One region of the Sedimentibacter sp. MB35-C1 genome, then DNA from elsewhere that is predicted to be linked to it. Evidence: riboswitches for the same ligand, from Rfam matches in the RefSeq annotation. Region 1 holds a riboswitch; each other region holds the start of a gene.
The links. A riboswitch is a leader RNA that binds a small molecule or an ion and turns the genes downstream of it on or off. The one in region 1 is predicted to bind cobalamin.
Positions count from the first base shown of each region.

Region 2: another riboswitch for cobalamin. It lies ahead of cbiD (cobalt-precorrin-5B (C(1))-methyltransferase CbiD); the one in region 1 lies ahead of RBQ61_RS14705 (sirohydrochlorin cobaltochelatase).
Region 3: another riboswitch for cobalamin. It lies ahead of cbiB (adenosylcobinamide-phosphate synthase CbiB); the one in region 1 lies ahead of RBQ61_RS14705 (sirohydrochlorin cobaltochelatase).

Region 1 is NZ_CP133188.1:3,019,603-3,026,937, forward strand. Features, by position in the region: gene RBQ61_RS14690 (iron ABC transporter permease) at 1-238, opposite strand, end outside; gene RBQ61_RS14695 (ABC transporter substrate-binding protein) at 260-1,405, opposite strand; gene RBQ61_RS14700 (hypothetical protein) at 1,429-1,983, opposite strand; gene RBQ61_RS14705 (sirohydrochlorin cobaltochelatase) at 1,983-3,350, opposite strand; cobalamin riboswitch at 3,574-3,778, opposite strand; gene RBQ61_RS14710 (peptidylprolyl isomerase) at 3,831-4,349, opposite strand; gene RBQ61_RS14715 (hypothetical protein) at 4,555-5,520, shown strand; gene RBQ61_RS14720 (AI-2E family transporter) at 5,563-6,639, opposite strand; gene pyk (pyruvate kinase) at 6,718-7,335, opposite strand, start outside.
Region 2 is NZ_CP133188.1:1,156,964-1,164,298, forward strand. Features, by position in the region: gene RBQ61_RS05290 (GerMN domain-containing protein) at 1-801, opposite strand, end outside; gene RBQ61_RS05295 (ABC transporter ATP-binding protein) at 930-1,694, opposite strand; gene RBQ61_RS05300 (iron ABC transporter permease) at 1,695-2,717, opposite strand; gene RBQ61_RS05305 (ABC transporter substrate-binding protein) at 2,714-3,667, opposite strand; cobalamin riboswitch at 3,847-4,028, opposite strand; cobalamin riboswitch at 4,134-4,307, shown strand; gene cbiD (cobalt-precorrin-5B (C(1))-methyltransferase CbiD) at 4,429-5,517, shown strand; gene cobM (precorrin-4 C(11)-methyltransferase) at 5,527-6,282, shown strand; gene cobK (precorrin-6A reductase) at 6,282-7,025, shown strand; gene cbiE (precorrin-6y C5,15-methyltransferase (decarboxylating) subunit CbiE) at 7,022-7,335, shown strand, end outside.
Region 3 is NZ_CP133188.1:1,898,525-1,905,859, forward strand. Features, by position in the region: gene RBQ61_RS08995 (N-acetylmuramoyl-L-alanine amidase) at 20-739, opposite strand; gene RBQ61_RS09000 (L-lactate dehydrogenase) at 997-1,989, shown strand; gene RBQ61_RS09005 (low specificity L-threonine aldolase) at 2,165-3,259, shown strand; cobalamin riboswitch at 3,299-3,468, shown strand; gene cbiB (adenosylcobinamide-phosphate synthase CbiB) at 3,563-4,513, shown strand; gene cobD (threonine-phosphate decarboxylase CobD) at 4,528-5,604, shown strand; gene RBQ61_RS09020 (phosphoglycerate mutase) at 5,601-6,632, shown strand; gene RBQ61_RS09025 (cobyric acid synthase) at 6,634-7,335, shown strand, end outside.

The DNA.
Region 1 (7,335 bases):
TCAATGCCCCTCCCAGTATAATACCTGCTGCTATTCTTGGTAGTCGAACTTTCCATATTATGCTGTAATCAGCCTCATTTCCGCCACGGTTAAACAATATTTTGATAATATCTTTCACCGAAACGTCTACACTTCCTAACTTAATATTCAATAATAACAAAACCACAAAGAGAACAATTAATATCGTCAGTGTGATAAAGTACCTTAAATATCTTGCGCTTTTGTTTTCTATTTCCATTCATCTTTCCCCGCTGAGTTATTAATGCAGCTTGTACATAAAATTTAATTCTGTCAGATTTTTGTCGTCATCAGTTAGCATCTGGCGTATATCTGAAATCATCAGGCCAAACTGTGTGGTTTCTTGAAACAGATTTTTGCTTGTACACCATACATTTCCGTTTTGAACCGCCTTAAAATCTTCCATCAAGCTGTTTTTATTTATCAATTCTTCTACGGAAGAAAGCTCACCGTCTATAGTGCTGTTATATATGATAAAATCTGCATCTTTTGCTGTGGAATAAAATTTCTCCATCTCAAGTGTAACTGTGCTGGTGGCGCTTTCTGGATCTCCAAGGTCATCATATATATAATCACCTCCGGCAAGCTTAATCATTCTTGTTACATAGTCACCTGATTTTCTGGCGATGGCATTGCCTGAAGAGCTTATATAAAAAAACGCTACTGTTTTACCTGTGTTTTCCTTATTTGAAATTTCCTCCAAATAACTTGCCTGTTCGTTAAAAACCTGTTTTGCAACTGATTCTTTTCCTGTTAGGACTCCGTAAAGTTTTATCCACTCAGTACGTCCAAGAGGATGAACTTCATAGCTTGACTGGTCTGTAAGCACCGGAATACCCAGCTCTTCCAGTTTTTCTTTAACCTCTGGATTATGGTTTATCATTGTGGACTCAACTGCAAGGCTGCAGCCATTTGACATAATTAGCTCATAGTCCGGCGCATTATATTTCCCCGCATATATAATATCGCCGGCTTCCATTGCTTCCCTTGCATTTTTAATATACCAGTCTTTCGATTTTGTTCCTGATAGGCTGATACTATCTAAGGAATTCAGGGCATCAAACAGACACATGGAAGAAGTGGCAACGAGATAGATATCCTCAATGGGCCGCCTCAGAACCGCAATGTCTGAATCTATGCCTTCTGGTATATCAATGGACTCCGGTACAACCAGATATCTGCCACCATCTGATATGGTTATCAGGGCATACCCGCCGTTGTAATAGTCTACACTAAAATTTTCTGCATACTTAAGCTCTAAACTACTTTCTGGCTCCCATCCGTTTCCAAGCCCTTTCTTGCTTACATGCTTGCTACCGGTGCATCCTGTAACCAGAAAAATAATCATCACACATATCGTAATGAGTATATTTTGCTTTTTTATCATTTTTTAATCCTTATTTTTTTTATCTAGTTTTTTTGTTTTGATTTAACAGTAACATATGAAAAGAGCCCTATTATCAAAACTATGATTACAGCTGCGATGCTGATGTCAAACAGGATTTCAGCTGCCCCACCACCGTTAAAGGGCTTAAGTGTATCGGAATTAAAACGAATCGTGTAGTCAATTTCGTGGGGTACGCTCATTGCCACAGTTTGTGCACTTACAGCCATATCCTTGTCCAGTGAAACAGGAATCTCGAATGTGGAATTCCCGTCAGTATTGACGGGATAATAGTAATTTCCATCTACCAGCATATACTCGTAATACGGACTGCTCCAAATTACAGAAGCAGTCATAGTACCGCTTGCAACTGTCAACTCTGCCGGAGATTCGATCTTCACTCTGCCCGACCCTCCAGAGAGAGTTGCTTCCACAGTGTACCTGCCGTCTGCCGGAAAATCCGCAGCAATTGCTTTAACCGGCAATATTGCTATTAATAAAAGAATAACCAAAGCTATAATTTTTTTCATCTCATATTTCATTTTACTATAAACAAAACCTAGTGCATTTTTTGCATACATTATTCCACTGTCACAGCTTCTTCTGGTATCATTGAGGATTGAAATACCAGAACCCTATCATACCATGCTTCTTTATTTATACTCCATGCAGCGCAGTTAATATCCTGGTTAAGTGCTACCACCGGTACTTCATATGTGTACTTACCTTCACTGTCCTCTACATAATAAATACATTTATCATCAGTATCGGCAAGTGCCTCTTCACCGGTACCCATGTATAATTTCTCATAACCCGTTCCACTGAGAGTAATTACTGCTGACATTTCACCCTTTGCTACAGTTAGTTGTGCATCAATTATGCGAAACATACTGGAACTGGAAGAAACTTCAATCTGATACGTGCCGTCCTTAATCTGGTCACCCTGTAATGTTTGAGCTTTTTCGGCTTCTTCTAAGTCATCCGTATCTTCAGCAGGCACATTTTCCTCATTAGTACTTTGATCTATGGCTTCACCCAAATGCTTAACAATCATATTCTGAACACCTGTGTACTCACCCATACCTTTAAGCACAGTCTCAACCTCATATCCTTCTGCTTCAAATGCGCTTTTCCATGAATCTTCTTCATCACCTGCCATATCATTGTTAGCATGATCTCCTGCAACAATCATAAATGGTAGCAAGACAACCTTGTTTGCTCCAGATTCTTTAACAAGAGCAATAACATCATCTAAAGATGGAGTTGCTTCCACTGTGCCCATAAAATAATTATCATGACCTGCATCGGTAATGTATTGTTGAACCTTTGAATATACAGCATTTGACTCATGTTCTGTTCCGTGACCCATGAACACAATTGCAGTTCCCTCTGTGTCATATGATTTTGTCTCTTCAGTTATAACTGAGACAATTTCTTTAAAATCTTCATCTGAGGCAAGCAATTGTTTGCCAACCTTAAAGCTTTCAAATTTGTCCTTATATGCTGATACTTCGTTGATAATATCATCATACTCAAAACCGTTCATAACATGTGTAGGCTGTATTACAACCTCTTTTACACCATCTGCTACCAAACGATCCATTGCTTCTGTTACATTGTCAATTTCTAAACCGTCGCGATCTTTAAGCTTGTCAATGATAATCTGACTTGTAAATGCACGTCGAACCTCATATTCAGGATAAGCTTCTTGCAACGCTTTCTCAACGCCTCCAATGGATAAGTCACGGTTGTCATTGTAGCTTGTACCAAAACTTACTGCCAGTATAACTTTGGACGGGGAATCTTCTGATAGATTTTCAACTGGAGGGTTTTCAGCCAGAGGATTTTCGTCTGCAGCATTTGTTGAATTTGAACATCCTGTTGCCATTATTAGCAATAACGACAGTGCCAGTATAAGCGTAAATAATTTTTTAATTTGTTTCTTCATTATTAATACTCCTTTTTAATTGTTTTTATATATTGCTTTATGTCATATCCGGTGGATTTTAGAAAAATCCGCCGGCGTTAATAAGACCGAAACTAAAAAACGTCTGCGATTAACTCGCAGACGTAAATAAAACGTGAGACTATAACATATTCATACAAAATGAAATATGTTTGTATTGCATCCATAGCCATGGTAGTCCGCAGGGCTGTACGCACTGCACTGTAAGTGCAGCAAGGAAACCGGCAAGTATTCTGGCTTATCACCCTGCGTTTACATAGAACGCTATCTTTGACACCTTCCCGGAATAATTTCCAGTGGTATTAGTCAAAGCATCAGTGAATTACAGCAACGGTCTTGCGTGGGATTTGCACCCAACTTCCATAACCTGATTCCTATATTCAATTTAAATCAGTATAGCACCATAAGAAACACTTTGTCAATAATATTTAGTCATTGCATTGGTGCTTTTTCATAATGTGTTTACGCTTTTTCCGGTTCTTCGTAGGTTTCTCCGAAGGTTTCTATCGTTACTTTTTTTAATCTCACATCTTCCATAGGTTTATCTCTGTAATCAGTCTTTGAATTTGCAAGTTTATCTACTATGTCCATTCCTTCCGTAACTTTGCCAAATCCAGCATATTGTCCGTCTAGATGTGGTGATTTTTTATGCATAATAAAAAACTGAGAACCTGCAGAGTTGGGAGCCATAGCTCTTGCCATTGATAAAACACCTTCAGTGTGTTTTAAATCATTCTTAAAACCATTGGATGTAAATTCACCTTTGATTGAATATCCAGGACCTCCTGTACCATTTCCTGTTGGGCATCCTCCTTGAATCATAAACCCTTTAATTACTCTGTGAAATGTTAAGCCGTCATAAAAATTTTTATTGATCAATGATATAAAGTTCTTCACAGTATTAGGAGCAATTTCGGGATAAAGCTCTGCCTTTACTGTATCGCCGTTTTCAAATTCAAATGTTACTACCGGTAATTTCATATATCCTCCATTTATTATGTTATTATTTACTATACTTTACACTATCATGCAGAATTATTCAAGACGTAATTGCTGCAATGATGTTGATAAAATAATAAAATTTGCATATTCTTTCTGAATATTTTAATTTTAAGGTTGTAACAACATCTATACACCGGAATATATTAAAGTAAAGTTATAGTAAATATGAGGAGGTTATATAAGCATGAAATGCTCAGATAGAAACAACGTTCTAGGTACCGGCGGAGTAGCTGAAAGATGCTGCACCGGCCAGTCAGGTTGTGATTGGGACGGAACCCTGAGAAACGTAGTAACAGAGCCAATATATGTTCAAAAAGTATACGATGCAGTACTATTTAATTTACAAGGGCTTAAAACTGCTCCCGATACTTGCTTTGAGCCAAGATTAGGATGCGGAACAAATGTAATAAGAATATCAGAAATAAGATGCAGAAAATTCTTCAATCCCGAAAACATTAATGACGAATGCAATATGAAAATTAATCCTATTACAACTTTATCAGGTGGTCAATTTGTTAAGAAAGAAGATGGCTGCGATTATAAGGTTATAGGTCCTGATGGTACATTAAGTCAAAAATTAATTTGGGCAGACACTCAGTTCTGTGATGATGAAGAGCAGGGAACACCTGTATTCGGAACACAAAACATTGAAGTTTCCGGATGTGTTGAAGTAGAAATGGATTTAGTTGTAACACCATGTGATTCAAACAGTGAAAGCATTATTACATTGACAGCTGTAGTTGAAATTGCTCCTACATGTAATCCTTTAGTACTAACGAACTTCTTTGAAATTTGCGTACCTTCAGTATATGACACAGCATTCCTGCCAAGATTTACTGAATTCTGCAATTTAGACTGTGTGGTAAGACTTGCAACAAATAGCATTCAAAGAGATTTCACTCTCGATCCGAGGACAGGTGAATTATCCGTTAACTTAATAATTTCACTTTGCATCTCCTGCGAAAAGAAAATAGTTGTTCCCGTACAACTATGTGTTCTGTCAACAGGATTTGTGCAGCTCTCTCCTGAACAAGCAAGCATTTGTCCTACATTCCCTCGCTTATTCCCGAGACAGATTGATGAAAACTCTGTGGGAGGAGCAGGCGGCGGCTCCGGATGCAGACCAAGGTGCCAATCAGCTGAAGAATAATATTCAAAAACCTGCTTATAAGGCAGGTTTTTTTACATATATTCAGTGTCTAAATCTACGTCTTTTTACATCTGTTCTCAGCTTTTCTTTCTCTATGTCCCCTATTCCTTTTTCTATTAACAATACATCTACGGATTCTTCAATAACAGTTTTAATAAGTACCACAATCGGAACTCCAAGAATCATTCCAAGAACTCCGAACATATTTCCTCCTACCGTTACTGATGTAATAATCCATAGCGGACTTACTCCCACATTTTTCCCCACAATGCGCGGGTCAAGAAAATTAGCATCCAGCTGTTGCACTATAACAATTATAATTAGCGCCGTTATTGCTTTGGATGGGTCCACGAAAAAAGACACTACAATCACAGGAACAGATCCTATAATGGGTCCAAAGTAAGGAATTATGTTAAACGTCCCAATAATTGTCCCCATAAGTGGCGCATATGGAACACGGAATATAAAAAATAAAATCACGCATACAATTCCTACTATTGTAGAATCAAGAAGCTTGCCGTTTAAAAAGCTCTTAAAAATTCTATTCGCCTCAGTGAAGGTACGAAGCATCTTTTTAGCTCTACTTTGCTCAAAAAATGCATATATAAATCTTTTCCCTCTGGCTAATATATCTTCCTTTTCAATAAGCATGTAAATATTGATTATAAAGCTTGTTATTATTGTCACGGCACTTGCACCAAAGTTTCCAACCATACGCATCAGCACAACGGATATTTCAGTAAAAGCATTATTTATAAGATTCCTGACCAATTCGCTAGCATGAAGGATATAATCAGCTATATGATGGATATACTCACTGTCAGACTTATTTTTTAAATCCATCACAATTTTAGTTATATCAACATTGCCTTCCATTATAAAATATACTATATTGTTTATATTTTCTACTATCTGAGGAACCAGCTTGTATATGAGCAAACCTATCATGCCAATTAAAATTATACACGCCAGCAATATGCCCTGGCACCGTCTTACCTTCAATTTTCCCATAAGGAGGGTAACGACAGAATCCAAGAGATACGCCATAATCAGTGCATAAAGCACAGGCTTAAATGAATTTTTCAGCCAATTAACTGTGTCCAGGCTGAAAACAAACATTAAAATTATCCAAATTACAAATAATATCGGCAACAACAACCTTAATATGCTTTTATATTTTCCTATGCTACCACCCCTCTACATTACTTTTGCCTGCCCCCTGTATACAACTCCTTGTTTTCCGTTTACCGTTAATATTTCTCCATCCTTAATTTCTCTTATACAATTTTCGGCTCCAACTACAACTTCTTTGCCGAGATTTAATCCAGCAATAAATGCGTGAGATGTTAAACCGCCCTCTTCTACAATGATGGCTGATGCTCGTGCCATATATTCAATTACGTCTTTTCCAGTTGCCGACATTACTATTATATCCCCATCTTCAAATTTATCCCTAAGTTCGGCAGCATTTTTTGCAATTATTGCTCTTCCTATAACTGTTTCTTTCCCTACTCCCACAGTCTTATACAATAGTTCGCTTACTATATGAACCTTAAGAAGGTTAGTGCTTCCTGATATTCCAACGGGAACACCGGCTGTTATAACTATAAGATCTCCGTTTTCAATGTATCCAAGTTCCAAAGCTCCTTCAACAGATTTTTCTATAATTTCGTCTGTTGAATGCATCTTGCTTATTTTAACAGGATAAACTCCCCAGTAAATAGACATTTTTCTCATTACATGTTCGTTTTCAGTTGCAGCTATTATTGGAGCCAGCGGTCTGTACTTGGATACTGCAGCCGCCGTATAACCTGA
Region 2 (7,335 bases), 1.8 Mb from region 1:
GTTTTCTTCAAGGCTGTAATAAAGTTCATTTATTTTTGTATTGGGACTGAATATTTCGTAAACAGACAAATCTTTTAAGGTTTTTTCAATTACATCCTTAGGTTCATCATTGGTATTAAAAGATACAGGCACGTCGATTGTGTTTAAATTTATGCCGTTTATATCAGGATAAAATAGTGTTACAGTTTGAATGAAAGGAACATTATTTTCAATATCGGACAATGTTGAAACAGTTTCGTAACCTTCTCCTTTATTTACGGTTTTAACTAGTCCTTTATTTCTTGCATAGTATTCAATTACGGTTTCATTGTTATTTTTTGTTGTTACCTCAATAGCATCTAAGTTTCCTTGAGTAGTTACAACTTTTTTGGAAATATTAGTTATTACGGTTTCGGAATTTTCTCCTGTTAACCAGCTGTTTCCTTCTTTTAAAGGTTCTTTAAGAAGAATTTTACTTTCTGTATATTCATCATCTGCAAAATTTTCACGGAAATATGTCTCGCCTCTGAAGAATACTTCTTTCAGCTGTCCGTCTTTTAATTCTAGAACTTTAACAGACTCGGACCCTCCGTTATTGGTCCTTATCTGTACTCTGCTATCAGTTTTATAATCTATGAAGACCGTATATGACGTATATTCGTTTCCTACACCTTCATATATGTACTTAGCGTTTTCAGTTAAAGGGTAAAAATCTTCGATTCTATATTCATTAGGTATATTGGACTCTTCAGTGATGTTGCCGTTCTCGCATGCGGTTAAAATTAGCATGAGTAACAAGGCAGAAATAAGTATTTTTTTCATAGGTATCTCCTTATATACATAAACTATATTTTTATATATTATGCCCAAAAAAAGAATATATAAAAATTAAGGAATAAAATAAGAATTTCTGCTATTTTATTTTTGAAATAGAATTGGTATTTAGCGCTTTAAAAGCTTTCCCAATATTTTAAAGATTTAATCATATAGCCTGCTACATCCATATCGTATACGTCATTAATTGTTTTCGAAGAAATTATATCCTCAGCTCTTCCATAGGCAGCTATGTTACCGTTTTTAAGAAGAAGCACGTTATCTGCAAGCTTCATGGCTAAGTTCAAATCGTGAAGTACTCCTATAACTGCATGGCCTTTCTGTTTGGACCAAACTTTTAAAAAATCTATAAGCTCAGCCTGATTTTTAAGGTCAAGGTGGTTTGTCGGTTCATCAAGAAGTATGATACTTGGCTCTTGTGCCAGGGCTCTTGCAAGATATACTCTTTGAAGTTGTCCTCCGGATAGTGTGTTAATCTGCTTGTTTTTCAGGTTTAACAGATCGACGGCTTTCAGGCATTTTTCTGTATATTCTCTGTCTATGGCAGAAGGTTCCTTAAATGTTCTTTCTTTCATATGAAGATATCTGCCCAAAAGTACAGTTTCATATACTGTATAGGAAAAATAAATGCTGGATATTTGGTTCATAACTGCTATTTTTTTTGCTATTTCTGTTCTTTTCATTAAGGATATTTCTCTGCCGTCTATTTTTATGAAGCCTTTGTGAGGTATAATACCGGCTATCGTCTTTATAAGGGTTGTTTTTCCGCATCCATTTGGCCCTAAAACACAGAGACTTTCACCTTCAGAGACGTGTAAGTCTATATTTTTCACTATGTCATAACCGTTGTATCCTGAAGAAACATTTGATAAAGTGAGCATCTATAATTCCTTTCTTTTAGAAAAATATACATAAGCAAAAAATGGTGCGCCGATCAGTGCGGTTATGCTTCCCACAGGCAGCTCTGAAGGAGATATGATTGTACGGGCAATTAGATCACATATTACCATGAAGGAGCCTCCAAAAATCCAGGACATAGGAATTACAACTTTGTGCGCAGAGCCAAAAATTTTTCTTACAACATGGGGAGCGACCAAGTCAATAAATCCTATAACACCTGTAAAGGATATTGCACTGCCGGTCAGGGCAGCCGATAAACCGAGTAAAATCCATTTGATTTTGAAGACGTCTACTCCCATTGTAAAAGCTTGTTCTTCTCCAAATGTCATTATATCCATTTCCTTTGAATAAAAAGCAATAATAATAACACCGGCAAGCACGATAGGAAACAGTATAAAAATGCTAGACCAATCCTTGAGCGCAAATGAACCCATTTGCCAGAAGGTAAGCTGCTTAATATGATCTCCTGACATGGAAGTAATAAGTGTCAATATTGCATTTACAAATAATGAAAAAACCATTCCTGTTAATATGATGGTGTTGTTTTCTAAGTTTTTATCCATTTTTGAAGCAAATTTCACAGCCAAAAAAACAGTAAGCAGACCGCATGACAGTCCAGCTGCAGGCAAGGTGAACATTTTCAGAAAAGGAATGCTGAATCCTGTTACTATAATAAAAGCGGCACCCAATGATGCGCCTGATGACACGCCGAGAGTATAGGACGAAGCCAGAGGATTTTTCAGTACTGACTGCATCACGGCTCCGCTTACAGCAAGAGCACCTCCAACAATGAAGGCGAGAATGGCTCTTGGAAGCCTGAGATCCCATACTATTGATACGAATACATCTGGTATGCTTGAGGGCAGCTCTGTTGAAAACAGCTTGTTTGAAACTATTGCCGCAATATCCCCCGGCGGCACATATATGCTTCCTAAAGCCACTCCAATCAGCAATACTAATACACCTAATAAATAATAAACTATTACTTTTATACTTATTTTCATTTTTTATAAACTTCCGGATATATTGCTACGGACATTTGTTCCATTGCTTTAATTATATTTTGATTCGACAATGAGCTGAAATTATTGTCAATATAGTAAACATCATCATTTTTCACAGCAGTTATATTTTCCCACCCGGTGCGGTTTTTAATTTCATCAACAGCATTTTCTATATAGTTTACATTTGTGAGTATTATGTCGGGATTGGAGGCTACTATTACTTCATCTGATATAGAGACCCATTTTTCCTGATCTTTCAGAATGTTTTCAGCTCCCAGCAATTCAATCATTTCATTTAAGAACACGCCGCTGCCGAAACTGTATAAATCGGGCGCTGCAGCAATTTCAAAGTATACCTTTTTTTTGTTTTCAATAGTTGTACTAATTTTTTCGAATCTAGATATTTCAGTTTTCATGTTGTCTACAATATCTCTGCCCTTATCACCGGCTTGAAGAGAGTCGGCTATAAAGATTATGTCTTTGTAGATTCCTTCTATACTGTCGCTTGACGGTATGTATGCAACGGTTATCCCAAGATCTTTAATAGGTTTAAATGGGTCATTTCCGTCACTCATGCTCATCCCTGTAGCATAAATTATGTCAGGCTCCAGTGCTACAAGCTGCTCAACGTCCGGGTTCATAATGTCAAAGAAAGGCACATCATCAGGAATTCCGGCTATATCTTCTGAATACTTGTCAACTGCAACAAGCTTATCTCCATACCCTAAAGCCACTATCATTTCTGTGTTAGCAGGTGATATGGATATTATTCTATCAATTTCCGAAGGTATGTTTATCTTGTTTCCTGCCCTGTCTTCAGAAATAAGCTGAGCATTTTGAACTGAATTTTCATCAGACGGTTCTTTAGGTTGTGACTGCTCATTTGTGCATGCTGACAGAGACAATACAATAATCAATGCTAAAATAGGTAAATATAGTCTTTTTTTCATGATTCTCCTCCAATTAAACAATTCGTACAACAGTATTTTCTGCTTGATTATATAAGTTTGCGGACATAAAAAAACGCCTCGACAAATTAACCGAAACGTAAAATCCACAATGCTTTAAATATGTTCAAATTATTATTCAGCCAGTGCTCTTTTTTCCTGAAGAACATGACATCTGCGGTATTTACGCAAATAATATCGGCAGGTTTTCCGACTCAGAGGTCACAACAATTTTTAGCCTTCCCGGATATCCAGTGGCTGGCTGAACCTTAAAAATTGCTCTCTCATTACGGCAGCAGGACTGTTTAGGACTTTAACCTAATTCCCTATTATCGCAAGGCGCACCAATATTATGGTTTTTCAATTAATTTAAGTATAGTATATTACATTTTAATTGTCAATAAATACGGCCCGTTTTCTGACCTATAATTTATTGACAATGATTAATGCATAATATATAATTGATTCAAACCGAATATTATGTTGTGGTAACTTATGTTTTAAAAGGGAAAACAGTAAAAGCTGTTACAGCCCCCGCTACTGTGAAAGGTGATAATGCTTGATGCCACTGTGCTTATGCATGGGAAGGTGTGTGTTAGATGATCCGAAAGTCAGGAGACCTGCCAGAATATATATTTGTAGATTTTCGGGAGGATAATCTAAAATAAGAACATATTTGATAGTATGGTCATTCAATTGTTATTTAGAACTTCCGTGAACACGGAAGTTTTTTTATACTTTCAAAATATGTTAATGAGGTGCGTATGGAAAAGTATATGGTTGTAAACGGAAAAAAGTTAAGATGTGGTTTTACCACAGGAACATGTGCTACAGCTGCGGCAACTGCCGGAGCATTGATGATATTTACAGGCGAAACTGTAGATAAGGTGTCGGTTAGGCTTCCAAGAGGAGAAATATTAATTATTGATATTAAGACTCCTGTTTTTAGCGTACATGGAGTTAGATGTTGTGTTAAAAAGGATAGCGGAGATGACCCTGATTCCACAGATGGTATTTTAATTTATGCCGATGTTAGTTTGGATGATTCGGGAAAAATAAATATCGTGGGAGGAAAGGGTGTTGGAAAAGTAACTCAGAAAGGTCTGGATTGTTCTGTTGGAGAACCTGCTATTAATTCTGTTCCCAGAAAAATGATAACTGAAAATGTTCAGAGAATTTGCAGTCAATATGGGTATAGCGGCGGAGTTAATATAGTGATATCTGTTCCCGAAGGGGAAGAGGTTGCAAAAAAGACGTTTAATCCGCAGCTTGGAATTGTAGGAGGTATTTCTATAATAGGGACGACGGGTATAGTGGAACCTATGAGTGAAAAAGCTCTTATTGACAGTCTTAAGATTGAAATGCAGGTAATAAGAGAAAGAGGATACAATACGCTTTTGGCGTTTCCCGGAAACTATGCGGAAAACTTTATAGACAAAACCTTGGGAATAAAAGGTGAAAACAGTCTTAAATTCAGCAATTATCTTGGAGAGGTGCTGGATTATGCCTTGGAGCTCGACTATAAGGAAATACTTATAGTAGGACATATAGGCAAATTGGTTAAAGTAGCCGGAGGTATGATGAATACACATTCCAACACCGGTGATTTTAGAATGGAAATGCTAGGCTGCTATGCTGGTTTATACGGTGCGGGAAGTAACGTTATATCTCAGATTTTATCAAGCGTTACTACTGAGCAGGCAATAGATATATTAAAAAAGGAAAAATTAGATAAAAAAGTAATTAAAAAAATATATGAAAGAGCCCTTTATTATATAAACAGGAGAGTTGGAGATAGAATTAACATTAAGCTCATAATGTATTCAAATAAGCACGGGCTATTAAATTGGTAGGAGAAAAGTATGGTAAATTTTGTAGGGGCAGGACCCGGAGCGGCAGATTTAATAACATTAAGAGGGCACAAACTTTTATCTGAAGCAGATGTTATTATATATGCAGGGTCTCTTGTAAACAAAGAATTGTTAAAGTATGCAAAGGAAGGGGCAGAAATCCACAACAGCGCTCATATGACTCTTGAAGAGGTAATTGAGGTTGTGAAAAAGGCGGAAAAGGAAAACAAAAGCACGGTTAGGCTTCATACCGGTGATTCAAGTATTTACGGTGCAATAAGAGAACAGATTGATATTTTGAGGTCTAATGGAATTTCATATGATGTGGTTCCAGGTGTCAGTTCATTCTGCGGTGCGGCAGCATCTCTTAAAGCTGAATACACTCTGCCGGATGTGAGCCAATCTGTAATAATAACAAGGATGGAGGGAAGAACTCCCGTTCCGGAACGAGAAAGCATACGTTCTTTTGCCGCTCACAATGCGACAATGGTATTGTTTTTAAGCTCAGGGTTGACTGAGGAACTATCCCGGGAGTTAATTGCAGGCGGGTATGATGAAGAAACTCCTGTCGCAGTCGTGTACAAGGCCACATGGCCAGATGAAAAAATATTTAGATGTACAGTGAAAACTCTGCCTGAAACAATGCAAAAAAATAATATAACTAAGACTGCACTTATTCTTGTGGGAAATTTTCTCGGCGACAGCTATGAAAGAAGTGAATTATATAATCCAAAATTTACTCACGAGTTTAGGAAGGGGACCCACTAATGCATGTTTGTATTTTCGGAGGTACGACAGAGGGCAGACTTTTGACCGAATTTCTGAATGACATTGGTGTAAGCGTTAGATTGTTTGTAGCTACGGATTACGGCGAGCAATTCATAAAAGATATGGACAATGTTACAGTTTACTGTGAGAGGCTTGATAAAAAAGAAATGATTGAGTTGTTTGAGAAGAATCAATTTGATTTTGTAATTGATGCAACTCACCCGTTTGCAACTGAAGTCTCTAGAAATGTGAGAGAGGCAGCAGAATTCTGCAGACTTAATTACTTAAGAATAGTAAGAGAAGTATGCGAAAATTCTCAGTGCTTATATTTTGACAGCGTTAATGAAATTGTTTCATATTTAAACAACAGAGAAGGAAATATTCTTCTTGCTACAGGAAGCAAAGATTTAGATAAATTTACGCATGTACGCAATTATGCGCAAAGAATTTTTGTCAGAATTCTCCCTATGACAAGCTCTTTAGAAAGGGCATTGAAGCTTGGATTTTCAAATAAAAATATTATCTGCATGCAGGGGCCTTTCAGCGAGGAATTGAATATTGCAATGATTAATTCAGTTGGTGGTGGGTTTGTTGTGACAAAAGAAAGTTCATCATCGGGAGGCTTTGAGGAAAAGGCCTCTGCATGCACCAAAACCGGTGCAGAATGTCTTGTATTAAAGAGGCCATATGAAGAGGGAATAACGGTGGAGAAATTTAAAGAGCTTATTAGAGGTAGTATATGAAAAAAGTTTATATTATAGGTCTTGGTATAGGAAATATAAGCTACATGCATAAAAAATCAGAGGAAGCTGTAAATTCTTCTGAGTGCCTGATAGGTGCTGGGAGAATGCTTAAAAGTTTTATGGATTCTGGTAAAACGATTTATGAAAGCTCCAATGCAGAAAATATATGCGAGTATATAGATCAAAGCCGCTTTAATTCATATGGAATTATGGTGTCGGGAGACTCGGGATTTTACAGCTTGTCAAAAAAAATCACGGAAATCATTGCTCGAAAAAATGAAATTATTATTGAAAATATTCCGGCAATAAG
Region 3 (7,335 bases), 1.1 Mb from region 1:
CGTATTTTTTTGTATTATATTAATATTCATTAAAATATCTTATTAACCCAGTATATATTGCCCAAGCTGTTTTTTCCTGATATTCATCGGAAACCAGCTTCTTTTCTTCAGAAGGGTTTGATAAAAAACCGCATTCTATCAGCAGTACAGGAGGTTTCGTTTCGTCCATTATTTTTATGTTTTTTTTCACCTGAGGAACTCTTTTATTATTTTTATCAAGAATATTTTTTAATGAATCTTGCATTATTTCTGCGGCAATTTTTCCCGGCATGCTGTTTTTTTGATAAAAAACATGGGCGCCGTAATATTGTTTTTGCGGGAAGGAATTTAGATGTATGGAAATTGTCAAATCTGCTTCGGTTTCATTTATCATTTTTACCCTGTTTGTCAAATCTTCATTTTTCTTTTCTCTGATAGTTTTGGATTTTAGCGAATAGAGTCCTTCATCTTCATACCTGGTCATTTCTACATCGAATCCGCTTCCTTCAAGGAAAGCCATAAGCTTTTCAGATATTGCAAGAGTCAGGGGGGCTTCGCCAATTCCCATGTCACCGCTTGCTCCCTGATCGATACCTCCGTGTCCGGGGTCAATAAGAACCTTGAGCTTTTTTACCTGTTCTCTATCCGTTGCATCAATTGTCTCTGTTGTTTTGTTTATATCGGAAAATAATGACATCAGCATTACAATCATTAATGCTATCGCAAATATTATATTTACTCTTTTAAAAATATTTTCCATTGCTACCTCCAAAGCCTTTCTTATATAAGATTATGAGGGGCTGTCAACAATAATTACAAAATACTGCTTTATATAGTTGAAATTTTAATCGTGCGGCAGCAGGGCAGAAAACAGTAATATTTAATAGGAATTAATTAATCCAAAAGAGAATAAATATGTAATTTCTGATATTGTAAATCACAGCGCGGGATTGACAGATTACATATATGGCAGTAAACTGTAAAGAAATTTAAATAACAATTTTTAGGAGACATGACATGCACAAAAATAAATTAGTAGTTGTAGGAGTGGGACATGTCGGTTCATATGTTTTGGCAGATGCTATGAAAACCGGACTGTTCGCTGAAATAGGAGTAATTGATATTTTAGAGAATGTAGCTTATGGCGAGGCATTGGATCAAGCCCAGGCTACAGCATTGACTTATATGAACAACGTAAATGTTACAAATGGAGAATATGAACAATGTGCTGATGCAGATGTGATTATCGTAGCTGCAGGTCCAAGCATAATACCTGATCCAAATGATCCAAAAGGTGAACCAGACCGTACCTTATTGACAAAAACAAACTGTGAAGTTATTCGCGGTGTAATGAAAGGTATTACAAAATATACTAAAGATGCTGTTATTATTTTTATTACTAATCCATTGGATACTATGGTTTATATTGCCGAAAACGAATTTGGATATCCGAAAGGGCGTATTTTTGGTACAGGAACCATGCTTGATTCTGCCAGACTACGCAAAATAGTTGCTGATAATTACAATATTGATCCGAAATCTGTTACAGGATTTATGATGGGAGAACACGGCAGGACAGCTTTTCCTGTTATGAGCCATGTATATATCAGCGGGATTCCTTTATCTGAAGCAGATACTTTCCTAGAAGGAAAGAAAGATATACAAAATCCCGATGTGGTTAAAAAATTGACTGTAAGCGCTGCATATGAAGTGTTTAACGGCAAAGGCTGGACAAATGCAGGAGTCGCACAGTCGGCAGTTACAATGGCAAGGGCAGTGCTGTTAGACGAAAAAAGTATTTACCCTGCATCAACTACATTGCGTGGTCAATACGGTCATGACAAAGATGTGGCGCTGAGCATGCCATGTATTATAGGGCGTGAAGGTGTTTTGAAGCAGATACCTGTAAAGTTAAATGAATGGGAAACAAAAAAATTAGAAGAAACAATAGCGTATATCCAAGAAACCATGGTTGATGCAAAAACAGGTCCTAAATTTTCTAAGAGATAATATTTAAAATAAAAATCAAAGTTTTAGATACAGAGTATTTGAAACTTTGATTTTTATTGTTTGCTACAAAAACGATGATATATAATAATTGTGGCAAACATTATCATTTAGCGGTATAATAAAAATAAATGCTTGTTAGAAAGCATTGTAACAATAACATTTTAAGAGGTGAATTATGAAGTTAACTGATCAATATAAGGCTGCAAAGTATAAATTCCAAGGTAACGGTCCAAGAAGTATCGATATATTAAAGGAAGCCTTAAACAGTATACAAGAAGATAGGTTTGCCGATTTATACGGCAAAGGCGAAATTATTGAAGAATTTGAAAAGAAATTTGCTGGAATACTTGGAAAAGAATCAGCTGTTTTTATGCCAAGCGGTACGATGGCACAACAGATTGCTCTTAGGATCTACGCAGACGATAAAAACAACAAGAAAGTTGCATATCATCCTCTCTCACATTTGGAATTGCATGAGCAAGATGCAATAAAGATTTTGCATGGTTTGGAAACTGTTCTTTTGGGTGAAACAAACCGACTGTTTACCATAAAAGATTTAATGTCTGTTAAGGAGAATGTTGGGACTTTGTTAATTGAACTACCTCAGAGAGAAATAGGAGGATATCTGCCGGCTCTTAATGAATTGGAAGAAATTATAGAATACGCAAGGTCTAAAAATATGTACATCCATCTTGACGGTGCCAGATTATTTGAATCGCTTCCATACTATGAAAAATCTCCGGCTGAAATATCAGCGTATTTTGACAGCGTGTATATTTCCTTTTACAAGGGTATAGGTGCTGTTGCAGGAGCTGTTTTAGCTGGGGAAAAAGAGTTTATTAACAAAGCTAAAATCTGGAAACGCAGGCATGGAGGGGATTTAATAAGTCTCTATCCGTATATCATTGCTGCTGATTATTATTATGAAAAAAGAAAAGATATGATGAGTAAATTTCATGAAGAAGCTATAGAACTGGCAAAGTATTTCAATGATTTGCCATCTGTTCGTACGACACCTGAAATACCGATGACTAATATGTTTCATGTGCATGCTGATTTCAGCAGTGATCAACTGGAGAAAATAGTTTCAAAAATATTTAGCGAATTTGATGTTTCAATAGCCGGAGGTATTAAAAAAATAGATGAAAAAACATCAAAATTCGAAATATCAATTGGTGAAGAGTTTTCGAAAATTCCTAAGGAATTGTTAAAACAAGTATTTGACAGGTTTAATGAATACATAAAAGTAAGAAGCTATCTCTTTCATTGACATTTAAATCCTGTTGATTTATAATTATTTCATAAATAAATGAAAATGTACTTTGTTGGTAACTTTTGTTTTAATAGGGAAAACAGTAAAAGCTGTTACAGCCCCCGCTACTGTGAAAGGTGATAAGGCTCATTGCCACTGTGAAAATGGGAAGGCGAGCGTTAAATGATCCGAAAGTCAGGAAACCTGCCAAATTAGTTTTTTATGGATTGTCGGGAGGACTGTCTGAAATATGTGTGTAACCGCCTTCCGTTCAGGAGGGTTTTTTGTTTGTCCAAATAAGGTATGTCAGAAAGGAATAATATGAATTCACTCATCATCGGATATGTGCTTGATTTGATTATCGGAGATCCTCAAGGATGGTTTCATCCTATAAGACTCATAGGGAATATGATTTGCTTTGTTGAGGACAAGCTGAGAAAATGCTGCAAAAATTCAAAGGAAGAAACAGCGGCAGGAGCGATATTATGGTTTTCGGTTGTTTTTACTTCATTTGTAATTCCATATGTAATTTTATATTTTGCATCAAAGGTTAGTTTTATGCTTGCATTAATTATTGAAGGATTAATGTGCTACTACATACTTGCAACAAAAAGTTTGAAGGATGAAAGTATGAAGGTTTATAAATCACTGAAAAGAAATGATTTAGCTGAAGCTCGTAATTATTTATCTTTTATTGTGGGCAGGGACGTGGAAAAGCTTAATGAAGTATCTGTTGCAAAAGCGGCTGTGGAAACTGTTGCAGAAAATGCATCTGACGGGGTTATTGCTCCAATGCTTTACATAATGATTGGAGGAGCTCCTCTGGGATTTATGTACAAGGCAGTCAATACTTTAGATTCAATGGTTGGATACAAAAATGAAAAATATATAAATATAGGCAGGGTTTCAGCCATAGCTGATGATGTTGCAAATTTCATTCCCTCAAGGATTTCAGCGCTTATTATGATCGCTGTGGCATTTATTACAGGCATGGATTACAAAAATGCCCTCAGAATCTATTTGCGAGATAGGTACAATCACAAGAGCCCAAACTCAGCACATACGGAATCAGTGTGCGCCGGAGCTCTGGACATAATGCTTGGAGGAGACAGCTATTACGGAGGCGCGCTTGTCAGCAAGCCGACAATAGGAGATGACATAAGAAAAATAGAAATAGAAGATATTAAAAGGGCTAATAGGCTTATGTACGCAGCATCTATGCTGACGTTGGCAACAGGTTCATTGCTTTACTACTTTGTTACAAGCTTATAAAATAGGAGAATACTATGAGTATAGAAATACATGGCGCCGACATATATACGGCGGCCGAAAAAAACGGTAGCGGGATAAATGAAATATTGGATTTTTCATCAAACATAAATCCTTTGGGTATACCCGATTCGGTTAAATCCGCCTGTATAAATTCAATTGAATATTCTAACAGGTATCCGGACATCAATTCTTCAGAATTAATCCGAAGTATTGCATCAGTCGAAAAAGTCCCGACCAGCTTTATTTTTGCGTCAAATGGAGCAGCAGAAGCCATATATCGTATTGCTTTTTTCTTAATGCCCAAAAAAGGCCTTGTTACTGCACCGGCCTTCAGCGAATATGAGAGCGCATTGAAAGCAGTCGGTGCAGATATTAACTATTACAATCTGGGTGAAGAATATGAATTTAAGATAAAGGATAACATATTAAATCATATAAATAATGATACAGATATTGTATTTTTGTGCAACCCCAATAATCCAACTGGGCAAATAACAGATATTAAAACAACAGAAAAAATAATTGACAAATGTATGAAGTCAGGGGCAACTGTGGTTATAGATGAATGTTTTCTGGATTTTGTGGAAAATAAAGAATCATTAAGTTCTGTCAGACTAATGAATAAATACAATAATCTTATTGTATTGAAAGCATTTACCAAAATATATGCTATTCCGGGGATACGCCTGGGTTATTGTATGTCTTCAAAAAGAGATGTTATTAATGGACTGAAATCGTCAGGGCCTCCCTGGAATGTTTCGAATATTGCACAGGCTGCGGGGATTGCGGCACTGAAGGAAAGAGAGTATGTAAGCAGGACTGTTTCGTACATAAAGGAGCAAAGAAATTACATGCTCAGTGAACTAAATAAGTTGAATATTAAGGCATATAATTCTAATGCCAACTATATATTGTTTAAAATTTTTAATGATGTGGATTTAAAGGAAGAACTGCTTAAAAAAAATATATTGATAAGAAGCTGCTCAAATTACAAAAACTTTGACAGAAGCTATTACAGAATTGCAGTGAAATCAAAGAATGAAAATAAACTTCTCATTAAGGCATTGTATGAAATAAGGGAGATGCTATGAAGAAGGTTTTAATAATAATAGACGGTTTAAGTGAAAAAAATATAGCAGAGCTGAATGATATGCAGCCTTTAGAATACGCATATACACCGTTTATTGATAAGATTATTTATGAAGGGTTCCGAACAAAAAAGATGTATTGCCCTGATGGAAGAGAGCCTGACAGCTTGGGGTGCATTTTATCAATACTTGGAGTTAACGGAAATCTTATTCCAAAAAACAGGGCATATCTTGAGGCAGTTGCGGAAAATATTGATGCAGGAGAAGATGAGGTTGCTCTGAGATGCAACTTAGTGAGCATTCAAGGCAACAAGCTTGAATCCTTTAACGGTGAGGGTCTTACAAGAGAAGAGATGCGTTCAGCTTCAGGGAATATAAAACCCGGGGGCATTAAATTTTATCACTTGAATGAATACAGAAATATTATCATTGCTGGGAAATCAGAAAAGCTTTTTTCTATTAAGGATATGCCTCCTCATGAAAACATAGGAGGCAGAATGGAGTGCTTGCTGAATCAGCTTGAAGGAATTAAAGAATTAAAGGAATTTATAAATGATAACAAATTTTCTGTGAGAGGTAAAAGCTATATGTTTTATCCCTGGGGCGTTGCGGATAAAACAGTACTGCCTTCGTTTCCTGAATTGTTTGGAAAGAGTTGTTCGTGCATATGCAGTGCTGATATTATGAAAGGTATAGCCAAATCTATGAAGATGGACGTTCCTGTTCTTAAAAGGGGAACGGGGGATGTTGATACAGATTTAAGAGAAAAAGCGGAAAATGCAATTAATGAGCTGAAAACTCATGATACAGTTATAGTTCATGTAAACGGAACGGATGAAGCTTCCCATAGAAGGGACATAAAAGGAAAAATAAATTTTATTGAAAAAATAGACAAAGAATTAATAAAAATAATTTACGAAAACATAGAAAATGCAAGTATGATTATTGTATCGGATCATCAGACCAGCAGCATAACAGGCAGGCATGAAACCGGCTTTGTTGATTATATATGCAGCGATAGGAGGAATTAAGATGGCAAAAGTAATAATGGTTCAAGGAACAACTTCAAATGCGGGCAAGAGCCTTATAACAGCCGCTCTGTGCAGAATATTGACGCAGGACGGATACAAAACGGCACCATTTAAGTCGCAGAACATGGCTTTAAACTCGTTCATAACAAAGGACGGATTTGAAATGGGAAGAGCACAGGTTATGCAGGCAGAAGCTGCCAGCATAGAACCGGATGTTAGAATGAATCCTATCCTTTTGAAGCCTACTGGGGAAAAGGGATCGCAGATTGTATTGAACGGAAAGGTATTCAAGGACATGTCGGCTGAAGAATATTATACTTACAAGGATGAAATGGTTCCTCATATTATCAAGTCTTACAGTTCACTAGCGGAAGAATATGATATCATAGTTATTGAGGGAGCTGGAAGCCCTGCGGAAATTAATTTGAAAGAACAGGATATAGTGAATATGGGCATGGCAAAAATTGCTGATGCACCGGTTATTATAGTTGGAGATATTGACAGAGGAGGAGTCTTTGCATCTTTGGCAGGAACAATGCTTTTGCTTGATGAAGAAGAGAAGGATAGAGTTAAAGGCTTCGTAATAAATAAATTCAGAGGTGACATAAAGCTTCTGGAGCCTGGACTGGATATGCTTGAGAATATTGTTGAGGTACCTGTGTTGGGAGTAGTGCCTTACATGAACGTTGATATTGATGATGAG